DNA from 2 places in the Photobacterium nomapromontoriensis genome. Region 2 is predicted to be linked to the other one. Evidence: riboswitches for the same ligand, from Rfam matches in the RefSeq annotation. Region 2 holds a riboswitch; the other holds the start of a gene.
The links. A riboswitch is a leader RNA that binds a small molecule or an ion and turns the genes downstream of it on or off. The one in region 2 is predicted to bind thiamine pyrophosphate.
Positions count from the first base shown of each region.

Region 1: another riboswitch for thiamine pyrophosphate. It lies ahead of thiD (bifunctional hydroxymethylpyrimidine kinase/phosphomethylpyrimidine kinase); the one in region 2 lies ahead of thiC (phosphomethylpyrimidine synthase ThiC).

Region 1 is NZ_JAKJSL010000028.1:22,525-28,214, forward strand. It holds gene L4D12_RS11815 (ABC transporter ATP-binding protein) at 1-346, opposite strand, end outside; gene thiD (bifunctional hydroxymethylpyrimidine kinase/phosphomethylpyrimidine kinase) at 336-1,199, opposite strand; TPP riboswitch at 1,274-1,373, opposite strand; gene L4D12_RS11825 (M23 family metallopeptidase) at 1,465-1,974, opposite strand; gene L4D12_RS11830 (hypothetical protein) at 2,220-2,582, shown strand; gene L4D12_RS11835 (PTS fructose transporter subunit IIB) at 2,807-3,118, shown strand; gene ptsP (phosphoenolpyruvate--protein phosphotransferase) at 3,134-5,623, shown strand.
Region 2 is NZ_JAKJSL010000058.1:34,944-40,633, reverse strand. It holds gene crcB (fluoride efflux transporter CrcB) at 1-268, opposite strand, end outside; gene L4D12_RS22770 (universal stress protein) at 454-876, shown strand; TPP riboswitch at 972-1,069, shown strand; gene thiC (phosphomethylpyrimidine synthase ThiC) at 1,194-3,116, shown strand; gene thiE (thiamine phosphate synthase) at 3,116-4,360, shown strand; gene L4D12_RS22755 (HesA/MoeB/ThiF family protein) at 4,350-5,111, shown strand; gene thiS (sulfur carrier protein ThiS) at 5,116-5,337, shown strand; gene L4D12_RS22745 (thiazole synthase) at 5,338-5,690, shown strand, end outside.

The sequences.
Region 1 (5,690 bases), on a different contig from region 2:
GCTGATCAGCACTCGCCCGATCACCAAACTGAGTGCTCAGCATGACGTTATCTAATACCGACAGCCACGGCATCAACAGATCTTGCTGCGCCATATAAGCCACCTGATGATTGAGGTCGCACGCAGGCTCTATCATCAGCTCCCCCGACCACGTCACTTTGCCGCCAAGTAATCCCGCAAGGTATCTCAGAAGCGAGCTTTTGCCGCAACCGCTTCGACCGAGAATACAAGTCCAGCGCTGAGCGGGGATGTGCATATTCACCCCTTCCAGCGTCGCAACCTGACTGTCGTGATAACGAAGCGAACCGCCAGAAATATCAATACCGACGGACACGTTAGCGAACATTCGCGTGACCATCAAAGAAATGGTTAACCGGACCGTGCCCTTTGCCAATGTCGAGTTCGTCAGCATGCGCAATAGCCTGAGAAATATATTGCTTACCCAGTTCAACCGCCTGCTGCAAGCCGTTACCCTGCGCGAGATAAGAGGCTATCGCTGAAGACAAGGTACATCCGGTGCCATGCGTATTACGCGTATTGACACGTTTTGCACTGAACGGTACGACATCATCAGCGAAAATGAGCAAATCTTTACTGTTTTCATCCTGCTCTAAATGACCGCCTTTGAGCAGTACCGTATGCGCACCAAGCAAACGAAGATCGGTGATCATAGCCGTCATTTCTGCTTCTGTTGTTGGTACTTCGCTGCCAATTAGCGCAGCACCTTCAGGTAAGTTAGGCGTGATCACATCAGCCAGCGGCAATAGCTCCGCTTTCAGGGTGTTAATCGCCGATGCTTTCAATAGCAAATCGCCGCTAGTCGCGACCATAACCGGATCAACGACTAAGAACTGGGGGCGATATTGTTTAATTTTGGCGGCAACAACATGAATAATGTCAGCATCAGCCAACATACCGACTTTGACCGCAACCACATCTAAATCTGAAAACACCGCATCAAGTTGCTTTTCAACATGTTCAAGGGGGATGGGGAAAATGGCGGACACGCCCAGGGTATTTTGCGCAGTAATGGCGGTGATCACCGAACAGGCATAGCTGCCCGTGGCGGATATCGCTTTAATGTCGGCTTGGATACCCGCGCCACCGCCACTGTCTGATCCGGCAATGGTTAACACAATCGGGGTTGCTGCGGCATGAGAGTGGGGGTGAGAGGTAGAAGTTACGATAACGTCTGGCATAAAAGCTCCTATAGCTGGCGCGCTGGAACTTTTATCAAGCTGAAGATTTAAGCGGGAAAGAGATCAAATCGTCACAAGCAAGATGGATAGTTCCCTACGCCAGTATTAACTGAATCAGGTTCAACGGGTCTCGCAACATGCGATCTCAGCCTACTGGCCCCCCGACTATATATGCTGTGATAGTACCAAGTTTGAGTAAAAGAACAATATATCTTGCTGTATAGAATGTGGATTCTGTGGGTTATCGCATAATTAGTGTCCACTACTAATCACATGCAACAAAAGTACTGGCAGGGTCTAAATAAACGGCTTTTTTCCACCCTTGGGTTTCTGTAGTGATGTTCCACACATACGGAAACAGGGATAAAACTGAATAATGCAGATGGGCGGGCTTGCCCTTGGCATTACCGGTACTACCGACTTTACCAATGTGTGTTCCTTGCGTTACCCACCCAGTGGCGTTATCTGAAATCACACTTAAATGGGCATAATAGTAAATACTCCATTTCGGCCCTAGTATCGCAATAACATTGCCGCCTTTTGCTAGGGTACCGCTATACAGCACGATCCCACTGGTGGCCGCTACAACGGGTGTATCATTCTTGGCAAAGATATCAATGCCTTTATGCACCCCTGAACTGCCCCACGGCTCATACCAAAAGGTTTGATGGTTCCAATCATTACAACTCGCCTTATCGACGGGAATGAGAGAAGCCGCAGGAAAAACCAGACCAATAAAAATGACAATAAATGCGACTAAAAATACTTTTTTCACTGTAATAAATCCTTTCATTACAAGAGGGTTACCGCCAACACAAAGGGCTGAGCATACTCACTGTACTCAATACCAAAACACCCATGATTAATAGCGACTAGGCTTAAAATATCAGTCGACGTAATCATTTCATAGCGACGGTTCAATTTTTAGGCGCAGGGTGATTTTTATCGACACAATCTCATTGAACTCGATCACGAATTCATGCCAATATGGGTGTCCGCAAGGCATCATACAGGGAGTCCATGATGACATTGATACAAGCGGCGTTAACCGTTCCGGCTCATCTTCTACCGGGAGGGATTATTCCTCAAGCCGCACAATTTGGTTTCAAACGCATAGAGAAAAAACGCATAGAACAAAGCGCGCCCGTCGATCTGGTTCAGTTCACCTTCTCATCCCCTTCCCCGTCATTAAAAACCATGATTTTCGACCAGGCACTTGAACGCTTTCTGTGGCACTTTGCCAAGGGCACACCTTACCAAATCAATAAATCATTCAGTGACCCCAGTGCCAATGAGTGCCTAAGCTATCACTACCGTGATAACCAGTTAACCGAGCAAGCAATGCCTTTGGCAGACATCCTCAATGCCAAAAACCCGCATTAAAAATGCTACTTATTATCTTTAACTGGTACCCTACGACCGTTCAACATTCCCCAACATGCACAAGTTCAGTTGCCCCGTTATACCGGGGCTCTGAAGTGCGATCCCTATCACGCTTGCTGACGACCGTTACAAATATCCAGTAAAAGCTTGCTTTCTCTTCTATCGAACCTGCTCTCCTCTCCCTATATTGTCAGCATAAGGACTTTCCATGACAGGAGAAAAGAATGAGAGTGGTCGCGATTACAGCTTGCCCTACAGGCATTGCTCATACGTATATGGCAGCGGATAAACTAACCGAGACTGCTAAAAAACTGGGTATTAGCATTAAAGTTGAAACCCAAGGTGCGATGGGGATTGAAAACCGCCTTACCGAGCAAGATATCCAGCGGGCCGACATCGTCATTCTTGCCGCTGATATCAATATTGAACACAGTGATCGTTTTAAAAATCACCGTTGTATTGAGGTCTCCATTCAAGATGCATTACAGCAACCTCGTCATATCTTTTCTCTATGTCAGCAACAGTTAGCGAATTAATTACAGGCAGTTACCATGAAACATGAATTATCTTTCCGCTGTGAACTTCCCAATGGCATTCATGCGCGTCCAGCGACTCATCTAGAAAAAATCTGTCGCCAGTTTGCTTGCGACATCAGTCTAACTAACGGCCGTAACGGCAATACCGGCAACGCAAAAAGTGTGCTGGCACTTGTCGGTACGGACACCCTGCTAAACGACCAATGCACCATGACATTTGAAGGTTGCGATAGCCCGCAAGCCCATGAAGCATTAAGCCGATACCTCGCTGAAGAATTTCCACACTGTGATGAAGCCATAGAAACTATTGCTGACACTCACGCGGTGGTGCTACCGCAATCATTACTACGCCATTCTCCTACCTTGCTGCATGGAAAACGCTTAGCAACAGGGATTACAACGGGGGAATTAATCAGCTTCAGCCAAACTGAACTCAGCGTGTTTGCAACCGAAATTTGCGACAACGAAGCAGCCCGCTTTAGTCACGCCCATCAGCTTGTGGCCGATCAGTTATCAGCGGCCATAGAGCAAGCAGGTCAACTTGAAATTGATATTATTGCCGCTCACTTGGCGATCTTGAATGACAGCAGCTTTATCGAGGGTATTGAAGCCTTACTACCGACGAACTCCACCGCCAATGCTATTCTGGCAATGGTGGAGAAACTGTCGGCTCAACTGCAGCAATCTGCTAGTACGTACCTACAAGAGCGAGTTGTCGACATCAAGGACGTAGCAACCCAATTACTGATCGCCGCCTATCCCGATGTACCGTGTCAGCAAGATTTCACGTTAACCAAACCCAGCATCGTCATTGCTAATGATCTCACACCGAGTCAATTTCTCGGACTGGACAAAAACTACCTGCAAGGATTAGTACTGACTCACGCAGGCAGCACCTCGCACACAGTGATCCTTGCCCGAGCGTTCGGCATTCCAACGCTGTCTGGGATTGATATCAGCCAATGCGCCACCGCAATTAACTCTCGTGTTTACCTTGATGCCCAGCTGGGCGTCTTAGCCATTGATGCGAATGAGGGCGTCCAGCGATATTTTAATCGTGCGCTACTGCTTAACCAGAACCAACAAGAAAAACAGCAAGCTTTTGCTCATCAACAAGCTAGCACAGCTGACGGCCATTGCATTGAAGTAGCAGCCAATATTGCCTGCTCTATTGAAGCACCAACAGCCTTTGCCAATGGCGCAGAAGGGGTAGGTCTCTTCCGTACTGAAATGCTATTTATGGACCGCGATCAAGCACCATATGAAGACGAGCAGTTCCAGCATTACCGTGATGTATTAGAAGCTGCCAACAGCAAGCCGGTGATCATCCGTACCATGGATATTGGTGGTGATAAGCCGATTGATTACCTTAATCTGCCTCACGAGCACAATCCGTTTCTTGGCTACCGTGCGGTGCGGATCTACCCGCAATTTCTGGCTCTGTTCCATACTCAGCTTCGTGCAATTTTACGCGCCTCAGTGTATGGCAAAGCAAAAATCATGATCCCGATGATCCAAAGCATCGAGGAAATCCGCTGGGTCAAACAACAGCTCGATATTGTTAAGGCACAACTCGATAAAGAAGGAGTCGACTATTGCCGTCACCTTCAGCTAGGCATCATGGTCGAGGTGCCATCGGTGGCCTTTATCATCGATCAATTCTGCCAAGAAGTGGACTTTTTCAGTATCGGTTCAAACGATATGACCCAGTATCTACTGGCCGTTGACCGCGATAATGATCAGGTCTCGCATCTGTATAACAGCTTATCACCAGCTTTCTTGCGTATGTTACGTCAGGTGGTTGACACCGCTCATCAGCATGGTCGATGGGTGGGTCTCTGTGGTGAATTAGGTGCAGATACCAACGTGCTGCCACTGCTGGTCGGCGCAGGGTTAGACGAAATCAGTATGGGTGCACCCAAAATTGCCGCGACCAAAACTGCATTACATTCTCTGAATTATGCACACTGCCAGCAGCTATTTAACGATGCCTGTGCCTGTCCAACGATTGCGGATGTAACCGCCCTGCTTAATAGCGCGATGAATACAGAAAGCCCTAAATCGCTGCTCGACATTGAATGTGTCTTTAAACATGCAGATTTTGCCAACAAGGAAGAAGCCATTCAGGCGCTTGTCGGCAATCTAGGGATCACTAGCCGTACCGATGATGCATATAAACTGGAAGACGACATATGGGCTCGTGAAGCGGTATTCTCAACGGGCCTTGGCCATGGTTTTGCCATCCCACACACCAAATCAGCCAATATTCGCCATTCGAGTATCAGTATTGCACAACTCGAGAATCCGATTGACTGGCAGTCCGATTCCGGTGATGTCGACTTTATCATTATGCTGACCTTGAACCAGGATCAAGGTGATCAACACATGCGTATTTTCTCAAGCCTGGCCCGTAAGCTGATCCACCAAAGCTTCCGTGACAGCCTGAAAGCCTGTGACAGTGCCGCTGAAATCATTTCCCTACTACAGCAAGAGCTGGCGTTATAATTAATCCTTAAATAATCGCGGCACAGCTCTGTCTGTGCCCTTTTCTTTTAGGATTCTTAGTCACCAA
Region 2 (5,690 bases):
TATCCATGGAAAATGTTGAGAAGGTTGTTAGTGCCCCAAGAAAACCTAATCCAATGAGTGGCCGGGCTGGTACAGCTTCAATCATTCCTTGATCTAGAGCTGACATTAGTAACCCAATAATCATTGAACCGATCACGTTAACAGCCAGCGTTCCGTAAGGAAAACCTTTGCCAAATAGGTAGACGCACAGTTCGGATATGAAATATCGGGAGCAAGCACCAAATGCGCCCCCAAGGGCTATCAATCCAAGAAATACTAATTGACTCATCGAAAGCTCAAGTTGTGAATAAGGGATGTCATACTAATACCATGTTGCTGCAATCACTATTACCTTTAACGAAGTGTAATTTTGCAATCATTGATTGTAATGCATGTTTTCTGAGATTTAGGTGTACGCTGTATTACAGTTATAGCAGCAAGTTGGCACATTTGTGAATGGAAGGAGAGGTGATCATGGCGCTTTACCAAATCGTATTATTGGCTGTTAATCCCGATGATAAAGAAGCACACCGACTTATGGTAAAAGCGGCGGTTATTGCAGAGCAGAATCATGCAGAATTACATCTTGTTTTTGTTGAACCCGGCATGGGGAATATTAGTTTCGCAGATGCTGAATTAGAGCTTGATGAAGCGCATAACGAGCTTGCCCATAAAAGAATGAAACAGTTAACTGCATTATCTGAGCTGTCACCTTATAAAGTACAGGCGGTACACATGGCTAATGGTGATGTAATTAAACATTTAACTACTTTAGCTGAACAGTTAGAGGCCAATTTGGTAATCACTGGCTGCCGAAAATCGGGTATTCATTGGTTTGGTGATATCAGTCATGCATTATCACACCAGCTAAATGCTGATGTGCTGATTTGTCAGTAAGTGGGTAAAGTGTGAGTCAGGGAGCGGTTTAATCAACGAGGTGGATAATTATTGGTTTTAGGCTTGCTGCTACTCTGATACTTTTTTATACTCATTAATACTTGTCGGAGTGCCAATTGGCTGAGACCGCATTGCGGGATCCGTAGAACCTGATCAGGCTAATACCTGCGAAGGGAACAAGAGAATGTCTTCTGTATTGCTATTTTTTTGACTATAGCCGCTGTTTCAGATGATGCTACAAGCCCTATATGTGGCCTCTTGTTTACGCACCTATCCGCCAAGCAACTTCCCTTATTATGGATAACAAGGAAATTGCTATGTCGAATCGCAAACAAGCGAGACTGGACGCGAAACAATTTATTGAATCACTTACCACCCAACCTTACCCAAGCTCACAGAAAATTTATGTGCCAGGTAGCCGTGATGATATTCGTGTGCCTATGCGAGAAATCACGCTTGCCGATAGCCTTATCGGTGGATCTAAAGAATCCCCTATCTTTGAATCCAATGAGCCCGTGCGAGTTTATGATACCTCGGGTTTCTATACTGATCCTCTGCATCAAATTGATATTTATTCTGGGTTGCCCAAACTTCGTGAAGCGTGGATAGCAGAGCGTGGCGATACCGAGTTATTAAGTGAATTGAGTTCTGCATATTCCAAAGAGCGCCTAGCTGATGAGACTCTCGATGAGTTTCGTTTCAGCGAGCCGGCTCGTATTCGATGCGCTAAATCTGGAACTAATGTCACCCAGCTTCACTATGCCCGTAAAGGGATCATCACACCAGAAATGGAATATATTGCCATACGTGAAAATATGGGGCAGGCAAAATACCGTGATGAAGTTTTGAATCATCAGCATTCCGGGATGAATTTTGGGGCCAATTTACCACCAACTATTACGCCTGAGTTTGTCCGTCGTGAAGTCGCGGAAGGCAGGGCGATTATTCCTTCCAATATCAACCATCCTGAATCTGAACCAATGATTATTGGTCGTAATTTTTTTGTTAAGGTTAATGCCAATATCGGCAACTCCTCCGTTAGTTCCTCCATTGAAGAAGAAGTGGAGAAGTTAGTATGGTCGACCCGCTGGGGCGGGGATACTGTGATGGATTTGTCGACTGGTCGCAATATTCATGAAACGCGAGAATGGATAATCCGTAACAGCCCTGTTCCTATTGGTACAGTACCGATGTATCAGGCATTAGAAAAAGTGAACGGCATTGCTGAGGAGCTTAACTGGGAAGTGTTCCGCGATACCTTGCTTGAGCAAGCCGAGCAGGGTGTTGATTATTTCACTATTCATGCTGGTGTTCTTCTGCGTTATGTACCTATGACAGCAAAGCGAGTTACCGGGATTGTCTCCCGGGGGGGCTCGATTATGGCGAAGTGGTGTCTGGCTCACCATCAAGAAAGCTTCCTCTATGAGCATTTTCGTGAGATCTGTGAAATCTGTGCTCGGTATGATATTGCATTGTCGTTAGGCGATGGTTTGCGTCCGGGCTCAGTGGCTGATGCTAATGATGAAGCACAATTCAGTGAATTACGGACATTAGGGGAGCTGACCAAAGTTGCTTGGGAGTTCGATGTCCAAGTGATGATTGAAGGGCCAGGACATGTGCCAATGCACATGATCAAAGAAAACATGGATGAGCAGCTAACGCATTGTCATGAAGCACCATTTTATACTCTCGGTCCGCTGACGACTGATATTGCTCCGGGATATGATCATATTACCTCAGGGATTGGCGCTGCGATCATAGGGTGGTACGGTTGCGCCATGCTGTGCTACGTGACACCGAAAGAGCATCTTGGTCTGCCAAATAAAGACGATGTAAAGGTGGGACTGATCACGTACAAGCTATGTGCCCATGCGGCAGACTTAGCGAAGGGGCATCCCGGAGCTCAGGTACGAGATAACGCCCTTTCAAAAGCGCGGTTTGAATTTCGCTGGGAAGACCAATTTAATTTAGCTTTAGACCCAATTACGGCGCGAGCTTATCACGATGAGACACTCCCTCAAGAATCTGGCAAAGTTGCCCATTTTTGCTCTATGTGTGGCCCTAAGTTCTGTTCGATGAAGATCTCACAGGAAGTACGCGAGTATGCCAAAGGCCTGGATGAACCCGAGGCTGTGGCTATTCGAATGCTAGAAGATCCGCTCGATGGTATGCAGCAAAAAGCCGATGAATTCCGATCTAGGGGGAGTGAGCTTTATCATCCGGTAAAAGAGGAGGAGTAATGAGTGATTTATGTTTACCCGATCACCTAACACCGTTGTTGATGCAGATTGAGCCCTTATTGGCTGCTGCAGATCAATACCAGCTTGGTGAAGCTGTTATTGTGGAGTGGAGTGATTCGGCAGTGGTAGACATTCAGGCAGGAGGTTTATCGCTGAGTGTGGCGTTTAATCCATCTGAGCCTGTAGCGGGCTATGAGGTGCGAGATCAATGGCTCGCTCCTTATCCTACGTTGTCAGACATGCAGCAGCTCGTAGCTGATACACCTAATTTGATAGTGTGTGGGTTGCCGACGGAGCAAGGCTGTGTGGATCTGTGGCATCATAATGGTGAAGCCCGTGGTGTATATTGCCATCATGCGGGTGCAAGTGAGCCACAACGAGCAATGTTACTCTCTGCGTTAGCCTTGGATTTTCCGCTTGAAGATGCGGTGACGTTGGCTCGTGCTCATGCAAGGGGATACCAAGCCAGTCATGTCGATGGGCACGGTGAGATGGGGTGGCCGACGACTCGAGAGTTATTTCCTCGACCGTTAACGGCTAATCACCCCGAAGTAGAGATGTTAGGTTGGGTGAGCAAGGAAGTCAGTGTGGCGCCTTTTATGGCGGTTGAACGCAGTAAACTGGCGCTCTATCCGGTTGTCGATACAGCAGCATGGGTCGAGCAGTTGTTAGCTCTAGGAGTTAATACGACTCAGTTGCGCATCAAAGATCCTAGTGAGCCGAGTCTGCCATCCCAAGTGGCGGATATTATTGCGGCTGGAGAGCGCTATCAGGCACAGGTTTTTGTAAATGATTATTGGCAGTTGGCCATTGAACATCAGGCTTACGGGGTACATTTGGGGCAGGAAGATCTCGAAACGGCAGATTTGTTTGCGATCCAGCAGGCCGGACTTCGACTTGGATTATCAACCCACGGGTATTATGAGATTCTGCGTGCTGCTGAGTTTTCACCAAGTTACATTGCGCTTGGCCATATTTTCCCCACCACGACGAAAGACATGCCGTCAAAACCGCAGGGATTGAATCGATTAGCATTATATCAAAAGCTAATTGGCGAGGCCTTTCCAACTGTTGCTATTGGCGGCATTGATTTATCTCGGGCTGAGAAAGTATGGCGAACCGGGGTAACCAGTGTTGCTGTGGTTCGGGCTATCACTGAGGCGACTGATCCAGCGCTGGCAATCGAGGCGTTTAAGCGAATCTTGGTAAGGCCGAATATGACGGAGTCTGATAATGCTCAGTGATCCGGCATTTCTTCGCTATAACCGGCAAATTATGTTGCCGCAAATTGGAGTGCAGGGTCAAGAGAGGCTGAACGAGGCCAAGGTATTATTGGTCGGGGCGGGAGGACTTGGCTCTGCTGCCATGCTGTATTTGGCGGGTGCAGGGATCGGCCATTTGGTTATTGCCGATGATGATATTGTCGAGAGTTCTAACCTGCAGCGGCAGGTGATCTATCGCGATAGTGATTTGGGCCAATCCAAGGCAGAACAAGCAGCAGTACAGGCACAAGCATTAAATCCGCTGATCAGAGTGCGGCCTGTGAAGGCCCGGTTAGCGGGTGAGCGGCTCGCCATGGAGGTCGCACTGGCTGATGTGGTCCTCGATTGTTCCGATAATCTGGCCACTCGACATGCGGTGAATCAGGTGTGTTTTCAGGCCCAAACCCCATTGATAGCGGGTGCTGCGATCCGCTGGCAAGGACAGTTGATGGCGTTTGATTTTCGTGAAGGTATCGGCCCGTGCTACCACTGTTTATTTCCTTTGGCAGGCGATACCTTTGAACAACCCCAGAATTGCAGTAATGCCGGTATTGCCGGCCCGGTTGTCGGCATTATGGGGACGATGCAGGCGCTTGAAGCGATCAAGTTCCTATCTGGTGCTGGGCAGGTGGCGTTTGGCCGTTTGCTACAGTTCGATGGCCTGAGCATGGCCTGGCAAACCTTTAATCTTGCGCAAGATACATCGTGTCCCGTATGCAGTACAGGAGAGTAATGCCATGACCCCCCCTTCATCGACCATTTCTATTTGGGTGAATGATCAACAAATTGATATATCAGATGGGCAGGCGCTGACCGTGTTACTGCACCAACTTGAGATGCCATTGCCGGCGACAGCGGTGGCAATGAATGACAGGATTATCCCACGTAGTGAGTGGGAGAGTACGCGATTAACCGCAGGGGATCGGATTGCCCTGTTTCAAGCTATTGCCGGAGGCTAGATGCTTACGATTGCTGATAAAACGTTTTCATCCCGTTTGTTTACTGGGACGGGGAAATACGCTAGCCGTCACACCATGGCGGAGTCGATCATTGCGACAGGTTCAGAGCTGGTCACCATGGCACTGAAGCGTGTTGATATCCAAAACCGTGATGATGATATTTTAGCGCCGCTGATTGCCGCTGGGGTGAATTTGCTGCCCAATACCTCAGGCGCCAAGAATGCCAAGGAAGCGGTATTTGCCGCTAAACTGGCACGTGAGGCGCTGGGGACCAACTGGCTTAAACTGGAAATTCACCCTGATCCCAAATACCTTATGCCTGATCCGATCGAAACTCTGGCCGCCGCCGAGCA